One region of the Gallibacter sp. Marseille-QA0791 genome, then DNA from elsewhere that is predicted to be linked to it. Evidence: riboswitches for the same ligand, from Rfam matches in the RefSeq annotation. Region 1 holds a riboswitch; the other holds the start of a gene.
The links. Region 1 has a riboswitch for glycine ahead of ACQY69_RS05460 (alanine/glycine:cation symporter family protein). Riboswitches for the same ligand answer to the same signal wherever they lie in the genome.
Positions count from the first base shown of each region.

Region 2: another riboswitch for glycine. It lies ahead of gcvT (glycine cleavage system aminomethyltransferase GcvT); the one in region 1 lies ahead of ACQY69_RS05460 (alanine/glycine:cation symporter family protein).

Region 1 covers NZ_CBCPMH010000001.1:1,180,039-1,192,543, forward strand. Annotated here, with positions in the region: gene ACQY69_RS05435 (peptidoglycan D,D-transpeptidase FtsI family protein) at 1-1,560, opposite strand, end outside; gene ACQY69_RS05440 (DUF1015 domain-containing protein) at 1,628-2,872, opposite strand; gene cmk ((d)CMP kinase) at 2,872-3,522, opposite strand; gene nrdR (transcriptional regulator NrdR) at 3,534-4,001, opposite strand; gene ACQY69_RS05455 (YlmC/YmxH family sporulation protein) at 4,074-4,322, opposite strand; gene ACQY69_RS05460 (alanine/glycine:cation symporter family protein) at 4,473-5,903, opposite strand; glycine riboswitch at 5,996-6,106, opposite strand; gene tig (trigger factor) at 6,241-7,320, opposite strand; gene ACQY69_RS05470 (GTP pyrophosphokinase) at 7,370-8,044, opposite strand; gene ACQY69_RS05475 (amino acid permease) at 8,239-9,741, opposite strand; gene sigG (RNA polymerase sporulation sigma factor SigG) at 9,990-10,760, opposite strand; gene ACQY69_RS05485 (YeiH family protein) at 10,878-11,909, opposite strand; gene ACQY69_RS05490 (LysR family transcriptional regulator) at 12,049-12,505, shown strand, end outside.
Region 2 covers NZ_CBCPMH010000001.1:683,451-695,955, forward strand. Annotated here, with positions in the region: gene sdaAB (L-serine ammonia-lyase, iron-sulfur-dependent subunit beta) at 1-79, opposite strand, end outside; gene gcvT (glycine cleavage system aminomethyltransferase GcvT) at 81-2,744, opposite strand; glycine riboswitch at 2,878-2,945, opposite strand; glycine riboswitch at 2,949-3,050, opposite strand; gene ACQY69_RS03150 (SDR family NAD(P)-dependent oxidoreductase) at 3,081-3,857, opposite strand; gene ACQY69_RS03155 (MFS transporter) at 4,288-5,721, shown strand; gene ltrA (group II intron reverse transcriptase/maturase) at 5,811-7,094, opposite strand; gene yaaA (peroxide stress protein YaaA) at 7,758-8,519, opposite strand; gene ACQY69_RS03170 (peroxiredoxin) at 8,520-8,972, opposite strand; gene thpR (RNA 2',3'-cyclic phosphodiesterase) at 9,237-9,728, opposite strand; gene ACQY69_RS03180 (hypothetical protein) at 9,841-10,050, opposite strand; gene ACQY69_RS03185 (DNA/RNA helicase domain-containing protein) at 10,197-11,933, opposite strand; gene ACQY69_RS03190 (nucleotide pyrophosphohydrolase) at 11,948-12,262, opposite strand; gene ACQY69_RS03195 (hypothetical protein) at 12,365-12,505, opposite strand, start outside.

The sequences.
Region 1 (12,505 bases):
TCCTGCGGATGATGAACCGGATGAGCCTCCTTCAACGAGCACCGTGATCACATATTCAGGTTCGTCACATGGAGTATATCCTGTCACCCATCCGTGGGTCCCCACCGAATCTTCACTGCCATATTCAGCTGTCCCTGTCTTTATGGCTGCCTCCGGCCCACCTCCCTCATTTGACAGATCCAGGCCGGCACCTGTCCCTGTCTCCGTCACCGATTCCATCATTTCCCCTATAGTACGAGCCGTTTCTTTCGAGATCACCAGCTCATCATCTGCTTCATCTTCCACCAACAGATGGACGCCCCTGTCCATTCCTTCTGAAGCGATGATATTAGTCATCCGGGCCACCTGGACAGGCGTCACCAGGGTCTCTCCCTGACCGATGGACAGATTTCCTATGGCATCTCCGCTCCTTTCCTGCTTCGTCATGAGATGACCGCTGCTTTCCTGCGGATAGCCGTCGATGGCCTTTCTTCCGAGTCCCAGCTTCTCAGCCATCTCCACTATTTCATCAGCGCCTGTTTGCTGGCCCAGCTTTATGAAAAAGCTGTTGCACGATTGAGCGAACGCGTCTTCGAACCCTATAGTCCCATGTCCCGCATCGCCTCCTGTCTCACATCCTATAGTAAGACTTCCTGCCTTCACACTGCCGCTGCACTCGTATTCCTGCCCGATATCTATGCCTTTTTCCAGAGCCGCTGCCGCTACCGCTATCTTAAATACAGAACCGGGGGCGTATTCCCCCTGAGTCGCCCTGTTCATCAACTCATCTCCCTGACTCGCTATATGAGAATCTATATGATCAGGATCAAATCCCGGTGTAGATGCCATGGCTGTCACACCGCCTGTCCTGGAATCCAGCACCACAACCGCGCAGTTGTTCTCCATCTCATCGATGATATCCTCCACAGCCTGTTGTATGCCTTTATCGACAGTGGTCCTTATCCCGTCCTTCACATAAGAATCTTCCTTATCATCGGCAGTTATCATCAATCCCCTGCCCGGCAGGATATTGCCCTTCACATCGGCAACAGCATAGATACGCTTATTCAGCCCAGACAACACCTCGTCGTACATCAATTCCAGACCTGCCGCTCCTGACGCGTCTCTTCTGTTGACATAACCGATCAGATGAGCGGCAGTCTGGCTGTCGCTGTATCTGGCCGAGGCCTGAAGGATATATGCTCCGGTCTCCTCTATCAGCCTTTTCCCCATTTCTCTGTCATAACTTTCAGAGGATGAAACCACATAATTGTCATTATTCCCATCTACCTCTTCCGCTCCCAGCTCCTTCAGCAAAGCTTCCGCTCTGTCAGTGAATCGATCTGCCTTTATTATATAGATATACTTCTCATCATCAGCTACCAGAGGGCTTCCGTTCCTGTCATATATGATACCTCTTGTATTGCTTCCTTCCAGCGCTATCATCGACTGAGCTCTTGTAGCCTCCGCCAGTTCATCCCCTCCGACCAGCTGGATATACGCCAGTCTGCACACCAGCAGCACTATCACCACAGCAGTCATGAAGACTATCTTCTTAAGATTTACGGCCATTTCACCCATAAAAAAACTCCCCTGCAGGTATTTTCCCCATGCAGAGGAGTGTTATACGATTGTTATACGATGATTTTTATTTAAGGCTGTGAAGGAATAATCCGCTGGCCAGTTTAGGCTCGAACCATGTAGATTTAGGCGGCATCACCATCCCGTTGTCGGAGACCTCCATCAGATCCTTCACATCTACCGGGTAGACGGCAAAAGCCACTTTCATATCACTTGTCGCTCGCCTTTCCAGTTCCTGCAGACCACGTATACCTCCTACGAAATCTATTCTCTTATCGGTCCTCGGATCGCTGATACCCAGTATCGGCTCGAAGATATTGTTCTGCAATATAGCCACATCCAGTGAATCTATCACATGATCCGGGATTATCTCGCTCTTTGCCGTCAGTTTGTACCACTTGCCGTCCAGATACATGGCAAATACGTGCTTGGCATCAGGTCTGTATGGTTCAGCCCCCATTTCCTCGACGTCAAACCCGGAAGCCTTCACCCTATCGATGAATCCGTCTTCCGTCAGTCCATTCAGATCCTTTATTACTCTGTTGTAATCGAATATCTTCAGATCGCTGTCAGGGAATATAGCTGCCATGAAGAAATTGAACTCCTCGTCGCCTTTATATCCCGGATTTTCCTTCCTGCGCTTCAATCCCACCTTGCAGGCCGACGCGCTCCTGTGGTGTCCATCGGCGATATACAGAGCAGGCACTTCTCCGAACAGGGCGACGAGCTCCGCCACCATCCCTTCATCATCTACGACCCAGAGCATATGGCGTATACCGTCATCTGCCGTGATATCATAAACAGGCTCATGGTTGTCGGCAAAATCAGCGATCATGCTCCTTATCTTACCATCGTCCCTGTAAGTGAGAAACACAGGCTCGGTATCCGTATCGCATACATCGAAGTGATTGATTCTGTCCTGCTCCTTCTCAAGCCTTGTGAATTCATGTTTTTTTATGGTGTTATTCTGATATTCGTCCACTGATACACAGCCTACTATGCCGGTCTGCACCCGACCATCCATGATCTCCCTGTATATGTAGATGGCAGGCTTGTCCTCCTGTATGAACACACCTTCTCTCAGGTTCTTCCCGATGTTCTCCTTCGCCTTCTCGTACACCGATCTGTCGTATGGGTCCTCCTGGTCCGGCAGATCTATCTCGGACCTGCATATGTGCAGAAAACTGTACGGATTCCCTTCCGCCATCTGCGCAGCTTCTTTCCTGTTCATTACATCGTACGGAAGCGATATGACTCTGGCAGCGTATTCGCCGGCTGGCCTTATCGCTCTAAACGGTCTTACTGTAGCCATTACCTGATCTCCTTTAATATCATTTCTGTTACTTCATCTATCGAAAGCCCTGTCGAATCTATCTCAAGGGCATCTTCGGCTTTCCTCAGCGGATTCAGCTTCCTGGTCGAGTCTCTGTGATCGCGTTCCTGTATATCATTCAACACCTGATCGAAGGAAACATCCTCTCCTCTGGCCTTGAGCTCCTTATATCTCCTTCCTGCCCGTTCTTCGGCGGACGCCGTGAGGAAAAACTTGTGCTCGGCGTCTTTCAGCACATTATTGCCTATATCACGCCCATCCATGATGACGCTCTTCTTGGCCCCCATGTCCCGCTGTATGTCGACCAGTTTTTCTCTCACCTGTGGCAGCGCCGAACAGACCGATGCCGCCTCCGACATTTCCGGCGTGCGTATCTTGTCGCTGACCACTTCTCCATCCAGTATGATGTCGCCCTTCACGAAATCTATATCGGTAGAAGCCAGCATCTTCTCCAGCCGCCCGATATCGTCAGCCTCTATACCTTCCCGCTTCATCTTATATCCTATAGCTCTGTACATGGCTCCTGTGTCCACATAATCGATCCCCAGCTTTTCCGCAACTGCCTTCGCTATAGTGCTCTTGCCCGCGCCGCTGGGTCCATCGACAGCTATCCTCATCAATCCGCCCATATCCTTCTTACTCACCCCTTTTTCTTTCTGTTGGTCTGCAGCTTCTCTATCTCCGATACGAACGTGTTGATATCGGTGAACTGCCTGTACACTGACGCGAAACGGACATAGGCCACCTCATCCAGATCCTTGAGTCGCTCCATCACCAGCTCCCCGATGAAGGTGCTCTCCACTTCCTTCTCCATCATATTGTTGAGGCCTCTCTCTATATCGTCCACTATCTTTTCCATATCCGCTATGGATACAGGGCGTTTTTCACAGGCTCTGATTATCCCGTTGAGGAGCTTGCTCCTGTCGAAGGCCTGCCGGCTCCCGTCCTTTTTGATAACCATCAAAATGACTTCCTCCACCTTCTCGTATGTGGTGAATCGCCTGCCGCATGCTTCGCATTCCCGCCTTCTCCTTATGGCACGTCCATCTTCCGTATGTCTGGAATCTATGACCCTGCTGTCTTCATTTTCACAATAAGGGCATTTCATTTCGGAACCTCCTTTACCGGATGTCTCTCGCAAAAGCTCTCATATGATTTTACTACATCTTGTGGTCTTTGTCTAATCTATTATGGGCGGGACATCTACCAGTATCACATCTTCTCCAATAGTTTTTACATGTTTCCACTTTATCACGTAGTCGCTCGTTTCCTTGCCGAACATCTTCAGAAAGCCTCTGTCACCAGGCAGGACAATACCGTCTATCCTGCCTTCCTTGAGATTTATCTCTATATCACAGACAAACCCCATGCTCTTTCCGTCATAGATGTTGATCACCTCTTTATTCCTTATATCTTCCGTATTAAGCATGATCGCTCCCCCTTTTCTGCCGTTTGTAAATTTATATGCGACAGTTGTCCAAACTATGCAGGCGCGATGGCGGAAAGAGAAAAAAATACCGCGGAGATTTCCTCTGCCGGCCGTTCCTGCGCCGTACAGCTGTTTCTCCGCGGTATCTTTCTAATATTCTCTTATCCTGCCGCTGTCGAGCCTGTGGAAATAGCTCCTTGTCTCGGCCGCTATGACGCCGCTCAGCGTCACGAGAGCGATCAGATTAGGTATTGCCATGAGCCCATTGAATATGTCTGCCAGCGTCCATACGGCGGAAACCGTCAGGAACGGTCCGATGAGCACCGCCAGTATGTAGAACCACCTGTAGACCTTGACTATGCCCATCTTTCCTCCCGTAAGATACTCAAGACATCGCTCGCTGTAGTAATCCCATCCTATAATGGTCGTGAAAGCGAAGAGCGCCAGGCACACCATCAGTATCCCCGAGCCCACCTGATCAGACCACGGAAGGCCGTTGGAAAAGGCATACGACGTCACTTCCGAGCCTTCCAGTCCGTTGGCTGCAGCGTAATCATAAGCCCCTGTGACCATGATGGTGGTCCCTGTCATCGTGCAGACGATTATCGTATCGATGAATGTACCCGTCATGGAAACCAGGCCCTGTCTGACAGGTTCTTTCGTCTTTGCCGCTGCCGCAGCTATAGGAGCGCTTCCCAGCCCGGCTTCATTGGAGAAAATGCCTCTGGCGACACCCATCTGCATAGCCATCATCAATGAGCCCAGCGCACCGCCTGCCACCGCATCCAGGCCAAAGGCGCTCCTTACCACCATCACGATGGATTCAGGCACCCTTTCGATATTATACACCAATATGCAGAGGCATACGATTACATATGCTATAGCCATGAATGGGACTATTATGGACGTTACACTGGCTATCCTCTGAAGACCTCCTATCACGACCAAAGCCGTTATAAAAGCCACTATCAACGCGGTCACGACGATAGTCACAGTATAGTCCGTACCAAATACGCTCACGAGATTTTCCTTATTGGGATCGAAGAATGTCTCCGCAGCGGAAGCGATACCATTGACCTGTGTTATAGTACCGATGCCAAGAAGTCCGGCTCCTACGCCAAATATAGCAAACAGCTTCGCCAGCCATTTCCACCTGGGCCCCATTCCCTGTTCGATATATCTGAAAGGTCCTCCCAGAAATCTTCCGTTACCTCTGTTCTCTCTGAATTTAACGGCCAACAGTCCTTCCGAGTACTTGGTCGCCATCCCCAGACAGGCCGCCACTATCATCCAGAAGAGGGCCCCCGGGCCTCCCGCCAATACTGCCGTAGCCACACCTACGATGTTTCCCGTACCGATAGTAGCTGCCATGGCCGTACAGAGAGCTCCAAAGCTGGTGACTTCTCCTATACCGTCTTCCTCGTTCTTGACCATATACTTGAAAGCCTTGCCCAGCTTCCTGAACTGGAGCACCTTTATCCTGACGGTAAGGAATATCCCCGTACCCATGATAAGCACGATGAGAGGGACTCCCCAGACGACGCCGTCTATGGCCTCAAGAATTTCAGTAAATTTTTCCATTTTCTTTCTCCTTCTCCTAAAAAAAGTAAATCAAAAAGCCGATACAGATGCGATCGACTTTCCGGAGAGGACTCAAATAATTTTTTACAAAAACTATCTGCTCTGTCCTTTTGCCTGAGAGATTACGCACATCGCTTAACGACATTTCGCTCTGCGCGCGTACACCTTCGGCGCTCGTATCGAGACTCTCCAGAGAATCATAGTTTCTTTCCCGCCCTTTGAAATCAAAAGCCGTACGGGCGTGATCGATAAACTAACGTTACGATTTTAACATACCGTACGGCTGCTTTCAACTCTAAAGTATTTCTTCAACCAGTTTCATAATATTCGTAATATTTTACTCGGAAGCCTCATCGTCTGCCGCTTCCGTTATTTTCGCATTATCCAGCAGATAATCCAGTACCTTCTGATAGAGCAGCTCTATGTGTACATAATCCTCCATGTTACGCCCTGTCTGCAGCTCTATGGACTTATCGTCATACCCTGCATCTTCGTAAGCCTTTATGGCCTCTTCCTTCTCTTTATCGGTATACGATAATCCTTCCTTCTCAGCAAGATATTCTATGAGCATTTCCTGCTTGACTCTCAGCTTGCTGCTGTCCTCATTGACGGCAGCAAACTCGTCTTCATCGCCGAAATCGTATGAAGCCAGCAGTTCATCACGGCTCATTCCGTACTCCTCCGCCATCGTATCCATCTGACTGCTGTTGAAATCGATATAATAATTGAGGATATCCTCAGGATATTCCTTCACCTCGGTATCCTCCAGCAGCTCAGACCAGAGAGTTGTCTTCTGATTGTCTATTTCAGTCTGTTCCTTCTGTTCGTAGAGCTGCTTCTCCACATCGGCCTCATACTCCTCCAGTGTATCAAAGTCGGTCGTATTCTGGACAAAATCAAGACTGTACTCAGGCACCTCCTGTCTTGTCGCTGAATTTATCGTGACGTTGAACACCACGTCCTTTCCCTGAAGCTCCTCACTGCTGTAATCATCCGGGAACGTCAGCTCCAGATCTGTCGTATCTCCTACATGTTTCCCCACAAGGCCCGACTCGAATCCATCGATGAACGATCCGCTCCCCAGCGTAAGATCATATCCTTCCGCGGAACCCCCGTCAAACTCCTTGCCATCTATCGTTCCCACGTAATCTATGTTCACAGTATCGCCGTCTGCCAGCGCTGTCTCCTTATCCAGCTCCTGAGTAGTCGCCGCCGCTTCCAGCGTGCTCTGGATTTGTGTCTGCACCTCATCATCCGTAACTGAAACCGTATAATCCGACACCGGCAGTCCCTTGTATTCACCTACTTTGAGATATTCTCCCAGATCATAGCTGTCATACGAGACCGATGAACCACACGATGCCAGGCCAAAAACCATCATCAGGCAAATAAATGACGCTGTTGCTTTCTTCTTCATCTGAAATTCTCCCTTTTTCAAATCTTATCGATCTTTCAGCTCACGCTGTCTATAACATCTTATGTATCCGCTCCATGGAAGCATCCAGCTCCGCCATGGATCTGGCACAGTTGCGGAGTTCCTGGACCACATATCCCGGAAGCTCTTTCTTGCTCTTATACTTGAGTTCGTGCTCAAGACTTGCCCATGTATCCATCGCAATAGTCCTTATCTGTATCTCCACCGGCATATGGTATGTCCTGTCAGAAAGAAATATAGGCACCTCTACTACCAGATGCAGGCTTCTGTATCCGCTCTCCTTCGGCTTCTTTATATAATCCTTTCTCTTCAGGAGCTTTATATCATCCTGCCTCAGCAGACTTTCTTCCACAGTATATATATCATCTATATAATTGCATACGACCCTCACACCGGCAAAGTCCATGACCTTATAGACCGACTCTATCTCTTTGGGCCATCCCTTTCTCTCTATTTTATCCATAATGCTCTCGATGCTCTTGATACGGCACTGCATGTGATGGATAGGATTATAATCATATCTGACGCTGTATTCGTTATCCAGTACTTCCAGCTTAGTGCTGACCTCTTTTATGGCCGCCTGATATCTCATCCTCAGATCACTGAAAACTTTTACGATCTCCTTGGCGTGGTCTATCGTAACACTCATGTCCGCGGGGATCATATCCTCATTTATAACAAACTTCTCTTTCTTCTCCAATATCATGATCAGTCTCCTTTGTATTCAGTTTATCATATTTTTTTGTGGATTCGGTGAGAAAGGCGAAACTTCTTTTCACAGACGTTCCTACGAAAGCACCGTGGACAAAAAGGAGCTGCCAGTCCGCAGGATATTACGGCCGACAGCTCCTTTTCAAAAAATCTCAATCAACAGCGCGCATCTCATTCATCAGTTCCCGCTTAATTACGCGGAGGGAACAGCTCCTCAAATTTCGTCTCATTGGTAGACGCGATCTCCGAGGAATCTCTCAGTTTTCCTGCCTTCTTCGCGATCTGATATCCGATCATCGGCAGGATGATCGCTCCACACGCGATAGCGAAAATAAATACGTCTTCGAATACCAGCATGATCAGACATATGAGCTGCGCGATAACAGCGAATACAGGGACCCAACTCTGTCCCTTCTTTACCCTCGCCTTCAGGCACGTTTCCGGATCATATCCGTTCTTCTTCAGCTTCTTTCTGAAGGATATCTGAGACAGTATTATTCCTACCCAGGCCAGCGTTCCTGTGAATCCGGACAGCGACAACAGGCTCGTGTACAGGCTTGTCATGAAGCCCGTAACTTCTGAGATCAGGCCGAGCACCAGAACTATCCACATGAACAGCAGCGTCCACAATACAGAAGCTCTAGGATTTCCTGACTTGGTGACTTTGCTGAGGAACTTAGGAGCCAGTCCTTCGATGGAAAGGCCGTACATACACCTTACCGTGCCATAGAAACCTGTGTTGGCACAACTGAAGGCAGCTACCAGTACGACCGCCGAGAATACGAATCCCAGCCATTCTATTCCATAAAAGTTCATGATATCGGCGAATACCGGATTCGCATCACTTGCCAGCTCGTATGGATAAACCAGGATAACCAGGATGAGCGGCAGTATGTACAGCAGTGCGATACGATATGTAACGCTCTTGCAGGCCTTAGGAACCGATTCCTCCGGATTCTGCGACTCTGCCGCCGCCAGACCTACGATCTCCGTACCCTGGAAGGTTACCAGCACTACCGTCATGTTTACGAGGATAGCCATAATACCAAGAGGGAATACCTTAGCTCCGAAGGACATCGTCCCCGAGAAGTTAACAACGCCTGCCAGGAATCCTGTGTATTCATCACTCTGACCCCAGAGACCTACCCAGATACCAAATGCCGCGATCACAAATGCTATGATGACGATGACCTTTGTAATCGCCAGACCTGCCTCTATCTTCGCGAAAATATCTACTGCGCAAAGGTTTATTATCGTGATGGCAGCCATAGCGCCCAGCGCGATAGCTATATAAGTCACGGAACTGTCCGTCCCCATCAGCGATGTCAATACTGTAGATACCGCGATAGCTTCAGACGGTACATAGCATACCCAGTTGAACCAGAAAGCCCAGCCAAATCCCGTCGAAATGGTCGGAGTGAGGAATTCGCTGGTATAGGCGACGAAGGATCCCGTTCTAGGAACATTGACCAATAATTCCGAATAAGAAATCATAGTGCCGTAAACGATGACACCAGTTACTAAGAATGCGATAATTACTCCGGGACCCATACTGGAAAGGCAAGAGCCTATCCCCAGAAAATAACATGATCCGATTACGCCACCGATACCGATGAACGCCACCTGCCAGCCTCTGATCCCACGTTTCAGTTCCTGCTTTTCAGAAGTAGCGACCTTTTTTTCTTCCGACATAACACCCTCCTTTTCTACTTTTAATAAGATACAAAGATATCCAGAATCGACAATCGGTTTCGTAGATACACGCTATGATAGTAAAAATAGATTTTTATGAAATTACTGTCAATTCTGATAATTGAATTATAGACTTATATTTATTCAATGTCAACTTATTCACAATAGTTTTTACAATACACGTCGTTCCGTCCGGCAATAAAAAGCAGGCTTCATTGTTGAAAATAAAGCCTGCGTCCCTGTTTGAGCTATACATATTTTTTCATATAATTCAATGCGTTTTTCTCCAGTCTGGACACCTGCGCCTGGCTTATGGAGATCTCATCTGCCACCTCCATCTGAGTCTTTCCTTCAAAGAATCTCATGGTCAGGATATGCTGTTCCCGCGGCGAAAGCTTTTTCATCGCCTCCGACAGAGACAGATTCTCTATCCATCGCGCGTCGGTATTTTTCATATCCCGTATCTGATCCATCACGCATATGGGATCTCCGTCATCATTGAAAACAGGGTCGAACAGAGATACAGGATCCTGTATGGAATCAAGGGCAAGCACCACATCCTCCCTTTTTACATCAATCCTGCGGGCCACCTCGTCGACAGTTGGCTCCCGCTGCAATTCACGGCCGAGCGCTTCTCTTGCCGTCAAGGCTCTGTATGCCAGATCCCGCATGGAGCGGGATACCCTTATGCTATTGTTGTCACGAAGATATCTTCTTATCTCCCCTATTATCATGGGAACGGCATAAGTGCTGAATTTCACTCCATGAGCCATATCAAAATTGTCCAACGCCTTTATCAGGCCCACACATCCTACCTGAAACAGATCGTCGGGATTTTCCCCACGTCCTGAAAACTTCTGAATGATGCTCAGTACAAGTCTGAGATTCCCCCTTATGAACTCGTCTCTGACCTTTGCGTCCCCAGCTTTTACGGCGATCAGCATATCGTGCATTTCCTTGTCCTTATACCTGGGCAGGCTCGCTGTATTGACGCCACAGATCTCAACCTTGTTGGCCATAAAATATTACCCTCACATCTCCTTTGCTCCCCTTAAAGCAACTTTCGATGCCGTAATATATTTATGTGCAGATCAGGATCCTTTTATTCCGAGTACGCCCCTTTTAAGGATATTCCGCTACCATATCCCCATAACGTGCTGCAATATCAGTGATACCACGGTGATCCCCACCCAGCAGGAGAATCCCAGCAGTATAGGCTTTGCCCCGCTCTTTACAAGCTTTACCACATCAGTATTGAAGCCGATAGCGCCCATGGCCATGATTATGAAAAACTTAGATAGCTCCTTCAGCGGAGCAAAAGCATCAGCCGAAACACCTGCGGACATCGCGACAGTTGTTATCAGGCTTGCGCCGATGAAAAAGAGGATAAAAAACGGGAAGCTCTGCCTGACAGACACTCTTTCTCCGTTCGTTCCTTCAGCTTTCCGGCTCCTGAACAAAGCCAGAGCCAGCGTTATCGGGATGATAGCCAGTGTTCGTGTCAGCTTTACAGTCACGGCCTTGTCAAGAGTCTGGCTCCCCAGATGATATATGCTGTCCCAGGTGGATGCCGCCGCCGTAACAGACGACGTATCGTTGACAGCCGTTCCGGCAAATATCCCAAAGGCCTCTCCCGTCTCACCCGAAAAACCTATAGCTGTTCCGAAAGCAGGGAATATCAGAGCCGCCAGTATATTAAAGAGGAATATCACCGATATGGCCTGAGCCACTTCATCGTCATCGGCAGCTATGACAGGAGCCGTTGCCGCGATAGCCGATCCTCCGCATATGGACGATCCGACACCGATCAGAGTCGATATCTTCCCGGGAATATTTGCCGCCCGATGAAGCGCGTAGGCTATGACCAGCGATGTCGCGATAGTGCATACGATGATAGGGAGAGACTGAGCTCCTGTTTCCATTACGACCTTGAGATTCATGCCAAATCCCAGCAACACCACGGCATACTGCAAGATTTTTTTCGACGTATACTTTATTCCCGGAGCGAAAGATGCCTGCCTTTTTACCAGGGGAGCCAGCAGCATCCCGGCTATGATAGCCAGCACTGGTCCGCCAATGACAGGGAACATCTTCCCGACTACAGCCGCCGGAACTGCCAGAGCTCCGCACAGCAACACCCCACTCATATTTTTTCTGATAAGATCCATATTTACCCTCCCGAAGACAACTGTTGTATCTATCCATAATATACCGCCTCTCAATCATTTTGTAAAATTATAATAATTGATATAATAATAAATATATGTTATCATTATTCGCAGATACAGCTCTATAAAGGAGGAGGCCATGCTGGATTTCAGAATGAAAACGTTTCTGACGGTATGCAGATATATGAATTTCACACGGGCTGCCGACTCTCTCGGGCTGACACAGCCTGCCGTATCGCAACATATCGGATATCTCGAAAAGGAGTACGGAGTCCCGCTCTTTAAACGCGAACACAAAAAACTGACTCTGACACCTGCCGGAGAGATCCTGCGTTCCGCGCTTGAGACCATGCGTAACGACGAAAACACCGTAAAAAAACGTATGACCGAAAGCCTCGCTTCAAAAAAGACACTGACATTCGGAGTGACCATGACAATTGGTGAATACGCCATACTTCCTCGCCTTTCGGGATTTATCAAGGATCACTGCGATACGGACTTTCACATTCGCTACGGCAACACTCGCACTCTCCTTTCCTATCTTCAGGAGGGAAGCATAGATTTCGCCATCGTAGAAGGTAATATCAACAGCGACG
Region 2 (12,505 bases), 500 kb from region 1:
CCAGGCGGTTCGCCCCCGCTGTATGAGAACTTGACGGCCCGATCATTACCGGTCCTATTATATCGAGTATGCTCACCATCTCAGCATACCCCCGTACGTTCCGCCAACTGCTGCAGAATGTCTCTCATATCATCATCGTCAAAGCAGTAAAGCATCTTCGTAAATCCTTTTCTCAGATCATTGACTTCTTCTTTGACGTCTCTTTTTCTGAATACGCATTCCGCCATCAGCTCCGCCAACGTTTCGAATTCCTTTTGACCAAATCCGAAACGTGTCATCTCCGAAACACCCAGGCGAAGCGCCCCTGACGCCGTAAATCCCTCCTCATAAGGAGTCGCCTGGTAATTACATATTATGTCATTGTCTTCAAGCCTCTGAGCGATTTCCGCACCACTGCCATATCCCACGTTCACGATGACCTGATGCGTCTGCGTATATCCCAGCGCCGGATCACCTTCAACGTCGAACCCCGCGTTTTTAAGGCTGACGGCGAAACTCCTGGCATTAGATATGACATTTTTCTGATATTCATCTTTGAAGGTATTCATCTCGTAAGCCGCCATGAGAAGTGCCAGCTGCGTACCCAAATGATGATTGCTGGTACTTCCCGGGAACGCCCTTGACTGTATAGTCTCCCAAAGCTCATACTTTGGATCGCCCTTTTCCCAGTTACCGCCGATCACGCCTCTCTGAGGCCCGAAAAATGTCTTGTGGGTTGAGCCTGTCACAAGATCCGCCCCTTCCTCAAAAGGCTTCTGGAAATTGTCGCCGATCAATCCGAGCACGTGTGCCATATCATACATTATGGTGGTATCCAGACCCATATCCTTTATGAATTCACTTATTTCCCTGACAGGTTCCCTGTATATCACCATGCTCTTTCCGAAGATTATCAGCTCAGGTCTGTATTCCTCTATAAGCTTTTTAGTCTCTTCCACATCTATCCTGTACGGATCATCAGCTGATACAGGGAAATTCACCACAGCTCTTTTTTCAGTCACCGGATCTACCGCGACAAAATCCTTGAGAGCGCCCATAGGCTGCGCCGATAGGTGACCGCCCTTAATTATGTGGTTGTTCATCACATATCCGAGCCTCTTAGGCTCTACCTTCCTATTGAGTCTGTTTTTAAAATCCACAAGAGCTGAAAATACGCACGTATTGGACATCTGGCCGCTGAGGACTCTTGTCTCGGTCTCACGGCAGCCGAGGAACTTCGCCATTTCCTTCATCAAAAGCTCTTCCACATCCCCTATGAATTCCGTTCCCTGATAATAGAAAATCTCTTCGTTGTAGAAGGATGCCACCTTTCGATGCTCCGCGTATCTGAAGGAAGGATCTGTTACCTGGAGGAGTCTCACAGCTCTCGAAGCCGTCATCTCCGACGGTATCAGGTTTATACATTTTTCCTGTCTCCACACGTGATTATCTATAGACTTTCTGATCAGAGCAAGGGCTGCCACCTCTCCCGACGCGCCTTCTCCCACCTTCGTCTCCGTTTCATGACCATACAGGATGACCCTGGTATACGGAGGCGCGTCATTTTTCATATGAAATTCCGGGATCACTGCGTCTATCAACTTCCCTCTGATGTCGACCTGTACCCTGTCATCCGTCAACACATCGCTGGCTACATAACAGAACCCGATGCTGCGCTGAGCCGTTTCCTCTGTTATTACAGTGCCGAGGCCTTTTCCCTCCGATACATAATACGGTACCATCGTCCCACTGGTGACGTAGCCTACTTCTCTTCCATCTTTCATGACCTTGCATCCGGCGCGCATCACGCCACGCCCCAGAAGTGTTATCGGCATCATCCTGCGAGGCAGCGCCGCGCAATCGGAAAAATCGTGATTGTTTATCCTGATGAAAGCCTCTTGCTGCCTTTTCAGCGCATCTCTCCCTATGAAATTTCCCTTTCCCTCGGAAAAGCTCACCGCGAACTTTGCCAGCGGCACAGCGTATATAGGGATCTCATTGCCATCTATATCTTTGCCCAGTTCATGTCCATGAAGCGGCATCCCAGCCTCCAGTCTCGTAGTATCTCTCGCCCCAAGGCCCGCCGGTCTGGCTCCGCATTCTATCAACTTATCCCACAGCTCTTCCGCGTATCTGCTTTCTATGTACACCTCATAGCCTATCGGTTCTCCCGTATATCCAGTCTTTGCCACACGCATGATCATGTCTTCCATAGACGATACCTTCAGCGTGTTCAATTCATTCCGCACCGGCTCCGTCAACTGTACATCCTCACCGACGATCCTCCCCAGCACCTTTCTCGAATCCGGTCCCTGGACAGCTATCGCGGCATAATCCTTTGAGACATCTTCAAGCTGCGCGTCGAAATTCTTGATCTGCTCCGAAAAGTGCTCCCACACCTTCTCCGCGTTGGCCGCGTTTACCACCACCGTATACCTGTCCTCTGTAAACCTGTATACGTAAGCGTCATCGATAGCCCCGCCTTCTTCGTTGGAAATAATGGAATACTGCGCATTATTCACCTTCAAAGCCTGCACGTTGTTGGTGAGCACGTGCTGCAGAAACTCGATTTTTTCCCTGCCTGTGACTATAAAACGCCCCATATGCGATACATCAAACACGCTGCAGCCATGCCGCGTATAAAGATGCTCCGCTATTATACCGGTAGGGTATTGAAGTGGCATCTCCCATCCTCCAAAATCCACCATTTTCGCTCCGGCTTTGATATGCGCCGAATAGAGTTGTGTTCTTTTCAATTCTTCCATTATTTCCTCCTGTTGATAAACTGAATAAAATTTGGTCGCCGTCTTTCTTCTGATACAGACTTCATCGACATCACGAAAATATATGAAGGGTATATCCCGCGTATTCAAAAAGCGGGAAGCAATCAGCCTCCCGCTCTGTCATTAACCTGAGAGTTTCTTTTTTACAAAATTGCTCCTTCGGTGCGTTTCCGCTTTTCAGAGGTCTGTCCGATAGCGATCCTTTTACCTGAGATATTCATTTTGATCGTGGCCCGCGATCAAAACTTACTCCTTCGGTGTCAAAATGATCTCTCTCGCTATCATCAACCAGATTATATCGTTTTCTCGTTATTGCCTTTAATAGCCGGCCGTCAGTCCGCAGTCGATAGACAGAGTTGTCGCCGTGATGGACTCGACTTTCTTGGATGCGAGGAACAGTACGCATTCAGCGATTTCAGACGGTCGTATAAATCTCGCTCTCTCGCCCTGAGGGTACTTTCTCAACAAATTCCAATAGTAGCCTTCTACATCGCCGCCGCCATAAACTTCCGCCTGTCCGACCAGCATCGGGGTTTCCACATCCGCCGGCGCGACCGCATTCACCCGGATCCCGCGAGGAGCAAGCTCCAATCCAAGAGATTTGGTGATCAACGTGACGCCGCCCTTAGACGCGTTATAGATGCAGTTGCCCGGATTTCCTCCGATCCCGGCATCTGAGCTGATATTCACGATACAGCCGCCGGTCTTTTCCAATTCCGGGATAGCTCTGCTGCATACGAAGAATGTACCTTTAAGATTTACATCCACTACACGATCCCATTCTTCCTCTGTCATCTTATCCGAATCACCTTCTACCCATAATCCCGCCGTATTCACAACGATATCCAGTTTCCCGGATCTTTTTACGACTTCCTGTATCAGGTTTTCTATCGTATCGATCTTCGTGACATCCGTCACGACGTAATCCACCTGTCCGTATTGTTTTAGATCCTCAACGGCCTTTTGCAGTCTTTCTTCGTTTAAATCCGCCAGGTAGACGAGAGCTCCTTCCTTCAGAAATTCTTCCGCGATGCAAAGACCCATGCCGCCGCTTCCGCCTGTAATGATAACTGATTGATTCTTAAATTCGCTCATAACTCTTTTCCTTTCTTAAAACTCTGAAAAGCTCTTCCTCCGATTGTATAATCCCCGACAGGAGATTACTTTCATGCCACTAATTAAATGCAAGGTCTATGCCATTTTATAAATGTCACAAAATTCCCATTTTATCAGGTTTCACTGGCAACGCATTTATCAAATTTAATAATAATTTTTCTTCTCGTCTGAGACAAAACGTTGAAATTTGCTTCTTCGTTTGATTTTTTATCATATTTGAAGGGGATTTTATCAAAATTGATAATTTTTGAAGCTTCTTTTTCTCCTCAAAATTGAAAACGCCTGACAAATATTCACTTTTCTGATTTTTCAATCAATGGCATATTTTTTGCTTGATATAAAAATGAACAAAGCACAATTTTTCCTATTTTACGTTATCGTTAATTCTTATTAAAAGGAGGATCTATTAATGAGTAAAATCATATCTCCCGATCATAATCGAAAAATTCCTTTTAAGACGAAAGTAGGTTACTCGTTAGGAGGAACCGGCGATGCCATCGCCTACGATTTTATCGGTAGTTTTTTACTGTTCTTTTTCACCGAACTGGCTGGTCTCAGCCCCGCCGTCGCTGGCACTATCATCGGCGTCGCCGTCGTCTGGTCCGCCATTACCGACCCTATCATGGGCATGCTGTCTGATCGATGCAAATCAAAACACGGCAAAAAACGACCGTTTCTTCTCGGATCCGCGATCCCTCTCGCCATCATCATGATGTTCCTGTTTCATACGGTGGCCTTTGGAGGCAACGCGAAGATCGCATACTATGTGATCTTCACACTGCTGTTCTGGGCCGCCTATACAGCCTTCAACATCCCGTTCTTCTCGTTAGGCGGATGTCTGACCACCAATACAAACGAACGTACAAAGATCCGTTCTGTCGCTCAGGTATTCAACTTTATCGGAGTATTCTGCGCCAGCGCTCTCCCGACATTCCTGGTAGGACAATTCCAGAAAGCCGGATTCAGCGAAGAAGCCTCCTGGCAATACGCCGTCATCATCATCGGAGTGATCGCCGCGATAGCGATCCTGCTCAGCTGGAACGCCACACGTGGATATGAGCTGGATATAAAGGACAGCGAGGACAGTGAACGCACAAACAACATCTTCAAGGAAATTAAAGAAGTCATGTGCATCAAGCCTTACCTGAACGTGTTGGCCTGCCAGTTCTTCTTCTACGCGTCTTATACGATCTTTACATCCTCTATCATGTACTTTTCGACATACAACCTCGGTGTTGGCGAAACAGAATCGTCTCTGATATATACAGGAGTTACCATCGGAGGCATCATCGTCGCCATTCTCCTGGGACCTATCGCTGTCAAGTTCGATAAGAGAAACGCTTATATCGCCTGCATGATCCTAGGCGGAGGCCTTATGGTCATTGGAAAATTCATACCTATCGAATCAGCCCTCATCGTAACTGTCATCTTCGCGGCAGTAGTCAACATCGGCTCCGCAGGTCACTGGACTCTTAGCTACACGCTGCTGTATGATATCTTTGAAATCGATGAGTTCAGAAGCGGCAGGAGACGTGAAGGCTTCCTGATGGCTTACTTTTCCTTCTGCGGGAAACTCGGTGCCGCAGCTGCGGGCTTCATAACAGGCTGGATCCTGGAAATGTCCGGCTATGACGCAAATGCTACAGTCCAGTCAGCTGACGCCCTCGCCGCTATGAAATCACTCTTTACAGTATGGCCAGGGCTCCTCTGCGTAGCTTCCGGCATCGTGATCATCCTTTACCCTGTGACCCGCAAACGCTTTGAATTGCTCCTCATGAATCTCGACCTCAAGCGACAGGGAAAAGAATACACGACGGAAGGCTTCGAAAAGCTAGTCAGATAGATAAATCGAGTAGGAGGTAGGCGATTATTTCGCCTACCGACCTCTCACACCACCGCTCATGCGGTTCCGCAAGCGGCGGTTCAACCAACTTAACATATGACACGCCTTTCGGCGTAGTAATTACTCATGGAGACTAGCCCAAATGTGGTTAGTCTTTCATTGCTTATCGCTTTATGTACCCAGCCGTTATGCGCAAGCCTCGCATAACGGTCTCCACTGTAGGCAATTTTGTATGCCGCCCAGCGGGGTACGTCCAGCTTCATCAGGTTCTTTGCCCTATTCTGCGGTGTTTTCCAATGCTTCCAAATACACATCCGCAGACGGTAGCGTATGTTTCTGTCCAAACGCTCACATAATCCCTTCATGCTCCCGATTTTGAAGTAGTTTATCCATCCTCGGATAAGCTGGTTCAGTTTCTGCACTTTGTAACTGTTGCTCACTCCCCAGCTCCTGCATGTCAGCTTCTTCATCTGTGCTTTGAATTTCGCTACTGCTTTCGGGTGCGGTCTGGCTTTATATCCTTTGGCTAATGTGTCATAGTAAAATCCAAATCCGAGATACTTGATTCCTTTGGGCTTGTCCACCTTGCTCTTTTCAGCATTTACTTTCAATCCCAGCTTTTCCTCAATAAATCGGGTAGCACTTTTCATTACCCTCTCCGCCGCCTGCTTACTTCCTACCATGATAATCAGATCGTCCGCATAGCGCACGAAATCCAACCCTCTTGCCTCAAGCTCTTTATCCAACTCGTTCAGCATGACATTTGCCAACAGCGGCGATATATTCCCTCCCTGTGGTGTGCCGACAACTGTATCTTCATACTCGTCATCGATCATCACTCCACTGGCCAGAAATTTCCTTACCACTGAGATAACGTCTCCGTCCTTTATTGTCCGTCCGAAAATCGTCATCAACTTGTCATGGTTTACCGTGTCGAAGAACTTTGCAAGGTCGATATCCACTATCCAGCTATGCCCATCGTTCATCATCTCTAATGCTTTCAGCACTGCCTGTTGCGCACACCGATTCGGTCTGAATCCATAACTATGCTCGTGAAACTGCTCCTCGAAGATTGGCGTGAGTACTTGTGTTACTGCCTGTTGTACAAACCGGTCAACTACCGTTGGTATTCCAAGGTTTCTTGTCCCTCCATCTGGTTTTGGTATCTCCACCCGTCTAACTGGCTGCGGTTTGTACTTCCTTGTCCGCACCTGCTTCCTGATGTTTTCGCCGTTTTCCGCAAGATATGCGCCAAGCTCTTCAACGGTCATCCCGTCTACGCCTGCCGCTCCTTTGTTTCTGACGATTTGCAGATATGCCGCATTGAGGTTATCTTTGCTCACTATCTGCTCCATGAGACTTCTTGTGTCCATGCGTTGTTTCCTTTCTGCCCCTTTTGCCTTTGCCGCCTTTGATGTCATCGACAGGCGTTTGCTCCGGCTACGAAGTGGAACGTACTTCAACTGATTGATTGTTCGGTCCTTCGCTCCATCCCCATTACAGGAACTTCTTCACTACTACGACCTCTGCTGACTTCTCACAGTTCGTTGTTACTACGGATAGTAAATCCGCCTGTGAGACCTCCCCGCTTAAGGTGCGGACTCTTTCCCTCCATATACCTGCCACATTTACTGGTACTTCCAGCAACTTTTGGACTTCGATGTTTCTTGCCGTCTTATCCGTATTTCCCAGCCTTATATGTGGTTTCTGTCCGTCAAGTCAGAGGTTTGCCTACAGCTTCCTTCAGATTTCACCTCACGGTGAACACCCTTGCTGTTCAGCTATGTGCTTCGTCGTTGCCTACGCGCACTCGGGACTTTCACCCGTTAGAGCCCGCCCATGGCGGGCGAACAAGAAACGCGCCAGCCGATAATTTAGGCTGGCGTGTTGTTTATGAGAATAGATTACCACTGTTTTAAGCATATTTCTAAAAATTATATATAGCCTCTTTAAAATACTCAATATCTTTCTTCAGAGATTCTAATTCATTACGCACCTCATTCAAATTAATATCAATCGATGAAATCATCTCCTCATCACTTCCTCCTCTTGATGAAAACCAGCCTGTCTGTTTCAGAAAAGGCCTCGGAAAATTCGAAGCCAAATCCATTATACCTCCTGACGCCTTCCAGGTCAGCTATGTTTTGTTCGGCCAGAAATCTGACCATGTCACCGCGGGCCATTTTTGCCGGAGTAGCCTTCTGCTTCACTTTGCCGTCGACCAGCTCCCCAAAATCCACCGTCACGAACCTGCATTCCGGACCGACATACTTTTCTATGATCTGAGAATACTCCTTCGATGCCAGATTCAGGATCGTGAAAGGTTCACCTCCGCTCTCAGCGGCGATGGAATCGTAGATCTTCCTGCCCCAGAACTCGTAGAGATCACGACATCCGCCCACGGAAAGCCCCGCCTGCATTTCAAGGCGGTACGGAACGACACCGTCGAAAGGTCCCAGCATACCGTAAAATCCTGACAAGATCCTCAGATGATCCTCGATATACTCAAGAGCTTCATGGGAAAAGACCCCGGGCCCCATATTCCTGTACTGGATCCCCTCGTAGGAAAAGACAGCGGGAGTCAGATCCCGCTCCAGATCCATTTTCGCGAAACGTTGAAAATTCAGCTCTGCCAGCTTATCACTGCACTTCCACAGCGCCTTCGCCTCGTCGAAGGAAAGCTTTCTGATTTCATCCATAAGCAGCTTCGTTTCATCAAAAAAACGCGGAAGCCCCCTCACTTCATGGGACTCCCTGTCTACATTCATCGTCTTCGCAGGTGAAATGATTATCTTCATCTACAGTTCCTCCAACATCTGAGCAGGGTTATCCGCTGCCTTCACCTTACCGAATGCCTTGACGATGATGCCCTCCTCATCGATGAGATAAGTAGTCCTGACCACGCCCATGGATATCTTTCCCGCGGTCTTCTTTTCCTGCCAGACGTCATAGGCCTTGATGGCCGCCAGTTCCGTATCGGAGAGCAGCGTAAAAGGAAGGCTGTATTTTTCCTCGAAACGCTTGTGAGAAGCGACGCTATCCTTGCTCACTCCGATAACGACGGCGTCCTTCTCGAGAAAATGCGGATAGAGTTCCGCGAAGCCGCAGGCCTGTTTGCTGCAGCCCGCCGTATTGTCCTTGGGATAAAAGTAAAGGACCACCTTTCTGCCTCTGTACTCCGCCAGGCTGTGCATCTGTCCGTTCTGGTCCGGCAGTTCAAAATCCGGAGCCATTGTTCCTGTTTCTAACATGATCGTACCTCTTTCTGCGTCTGGGGTTGTGGATAATAGGGTAAAAATCAAAACTGAATAATATGCTTTTTATCACCTTTTTATATCTCCAACTCCACAACTCCACTCAATTCTCAGTATATACTTTCAACTTTATCTATATCTAAACTTATCATACGCCTTAAAACTCGCGTAAACAAATTATATCAAAAGTTTCCATCAAATTCGTTTGGGTTTTAATAAAGAATTGTATTAACAATATATCACCATTATAGCGAGACCCCTCTACTCCCCTGCATACTCCTCATACACCACTTTCCCATTTTTGATTTCCGACTTCATGAGGGACGCTCTTGTCACACGCATCTCAGCCTTCGGCAAACGTGTTCCGCCCGGTTTCCTTGCAGCCTTACGCACCAGCGTTATGTGCGGAACGAATTTCTTGCTGTCAAAGGGTACGCCTGAAGCCCTCAGCGCTCCCCGCAACTCCTTTACATATGCGTTCAGCTCTCGATTTTCCTCCACCCCGGCCCAAAGAAGGTTTCCAAAATTCCCGCACTCCGAGAGCTTCAAACTGAACTTCGGACCCGGGATGCTCTCAATGGCCTTCTTCACCCGCGCCGGATCATCATATTCTCCGATGAAGGCCAGCGTCAAATGCAGATTTTCAGCCGGGACGTAATTTCCCCTCACACCCTGCCGCTTCATATCGCGCATGCACGATAAAAGCGCTTTCCTGACTTCATCAGATAATCTGATGGCAATAAATAACCTCATATTCCATACAGATCCCATACAACGGCACCCCTCTTTCACTATCGTCTATCAGAAAATCGATCTCGCAATTACCTCTTTCATTAGTATAAAATAGGTCCATAATTCTGACGCTCTACTCTCTGTCATCTTCCAGAAGGCCATATGCTCTGTAATATGATATCATGTTCTGATATTGCAGCTTATCCGCAAACAACTGACGGTACGTGGCCGTTTTTTCTTTACCATCCGCTTTGAGCCGCGCCATCTTTTCCGTTGTCGAATCGTACTGAGAAAGTACGGCATCCAGCATTTTCTCAAAAGCCTCCAATCGCTTTTCATCCATATGAAGACACCTCCCTGACCTGGTGGATACGCAGATACTTATTCCTAAAGCAATCAAATGTTTATTCCCTGATACCACTTTTCTGTTAGTCTAAATATTTATATTCCAAGCACTTATCTATTACATCTCAGATATGCAACTGCACATTACTCTGCCACATCAACAAACCGTTTGAAATACTCCCTCAAATCATCATCGCATACATAAAGATATGTCCCTTTAATCCCTCTGGTCATGAGAGTCAGATAAATATTGAGAAGATATTCCTTTAACGCTTCCGGGTCATTAGCTACTCCTGATTTTCCCTGTTGGTCGAAATAATGATCCTTATCAGCATATATCTTTCCCGTTTCTTTATCATATTTTATATCTTCACCTATGATAAGCCCCACATAATTGAGGTCGTACCCCTGTAAGGTATGTATGCATCCTATTTCGTTCACCGCGTTTTTACTTGCTATCCAGTTGTTATATGTAGAATTCCATCTGTATTGATGTCCTTGTATCTCGATATCATATGCCTTCTTGTTCCTTTTTGATATCCATCTCCATGCATAGCCTGCCGCGTTGCGGCAAAGGCCAAGCTCCGCATCCTTTTTCCTGACAGCTTCGATCATCCTGTCTACATCTTTGTAAAGCCTGAAATCATAATTATCGAACCTTCTCTTTCTCGACGCGGATCCTGACAATATGCCCTTGATGTACTCGATATAATCGTTGCCGCCTTCACATCTCCATTGCGTCTCCAGGTTTAGTTCAATGACCTGTTCATCGTATTTTTCGCGTCTGTTATGCAATATGCTTCTGAAATCATCTGCGTCGATGTCACATGGCCGGACGGTCTGAAGTTCGTCGCGAAAAATGATCTGATTGCGGCTGCAGGTCATCAACCAGTCGAGTTCGTTCCCTCTCTCTTTTGGAAATCCAAGGGCCTGCGTACAGCTATCAAATTTAGGGTATGAGCTCAGATGGCCTCTATATCGGCACTTCAGCCTGTGAGCCTCGTCTACTATCAAAAGATCGAATTTCTCTCCGCTTCTCAGATATTCATCGACAACCTCTGTCGTACTGTAAACCATACTTTTATCTAAATCCCGCACGCTTCCGAATACATCCATTATTGACGACTTAAGCGTCGCCTGTGGAAAGACTATGCCTATTTTATTGATGCCATTGATTTTCGCTGCCGCCCTCTGCATATCTATATCTTCATCACTATAATCATCGTGCGTTATCTCCATTTCAAGTCGACTGCTGATATCCGCGAAAAGTTTCATGAGATATACTGCGAGGATAGTCTTTCCCGTCCCCGCTCCGCCTCTTACGAGAACCGTGACTCCCTGGTCATCATCCGTATGATCTATGAATGTTTTGAGGATGTCTCTCTGCGCTTCAAGCTGCTCCTCGCCCAGACTTTTATACGGGGAATACTTATAGAGTGTAGAATTCTCTATTTCATCGATGGTGTGTTCCACCAGCCCCTTCGACTTGAGTTCTCTCCAGATATTGACGAATATCTCCTCGTAGAAATGCCTGTTGTAATAATCGTGATCCTGCAGACCGCCGTTCCCATTCTGTAGTCTGAATTTTCCATCCGCACTCATATGCTTTATGAGAAATGATTCGAGATCGAGAACCACGGATTTATTGAAGTTTTTGCCGCTGATAAGCATCATATCTTCAAGGCTCCGCCTCTGTGGATTCAGCCAGTGCTGGCTCATTCTTATAGATGCATGATGAGTCTCGCCTACATACGCTTCTTTATTATTGCTGAGTATATAAACAACAGGCCAGTTTTCTCCCACTTGCTTGTCGTAGTGTGTTATTCCTTTCAGTTTTTCAGCTGTTTCTGAATCGAATTTAAGAGAATTAAACGACGCCATAGATCAGTCTCCTGTTACAATTTCGTATACTTCGTGCTGACGCCCCGGGCTTTATCTACAGGATATTTCTTTTTTGTCTTTTCCAGTTTATCCAGCACTATCTCCTCAATATCCGCATCTATCCTGTCCGCCAGCATGATACAATAGGAAAGCACATCAGCCAGCTCTTCACACACTTCCGTCCTGTTATAACTACTGTTCCACTGAAAACATTCCAGAAGCTCGGCCGCCTCAATACTGATGGATTTCGCCAGATTCTCTTCCGTATGGAACTGATCCCAGTCTCTTTCCTCATTGAATTTTCGTATTTCATCTATTACTTTTTGCATTTTGCACTCCATTACTCAATCTTTTACGACAAACGGTGCTTTACCGCCTGTCTCGCCTTTGGATATAGCTGTACCTCATCGAAAATCACCACAGATTCGCCCTTATGCAGATTTTTCCCCGTTACAGCCTGTAAGCGAAGGAAAAGTCGACTTTCCCACTCGTCTGGCACCTTCAAGCAAAACAGCATACCTGTCCGCATAATTTTTCTTCCGATCCAATAATCGGTCATATGCCTTTCTCTT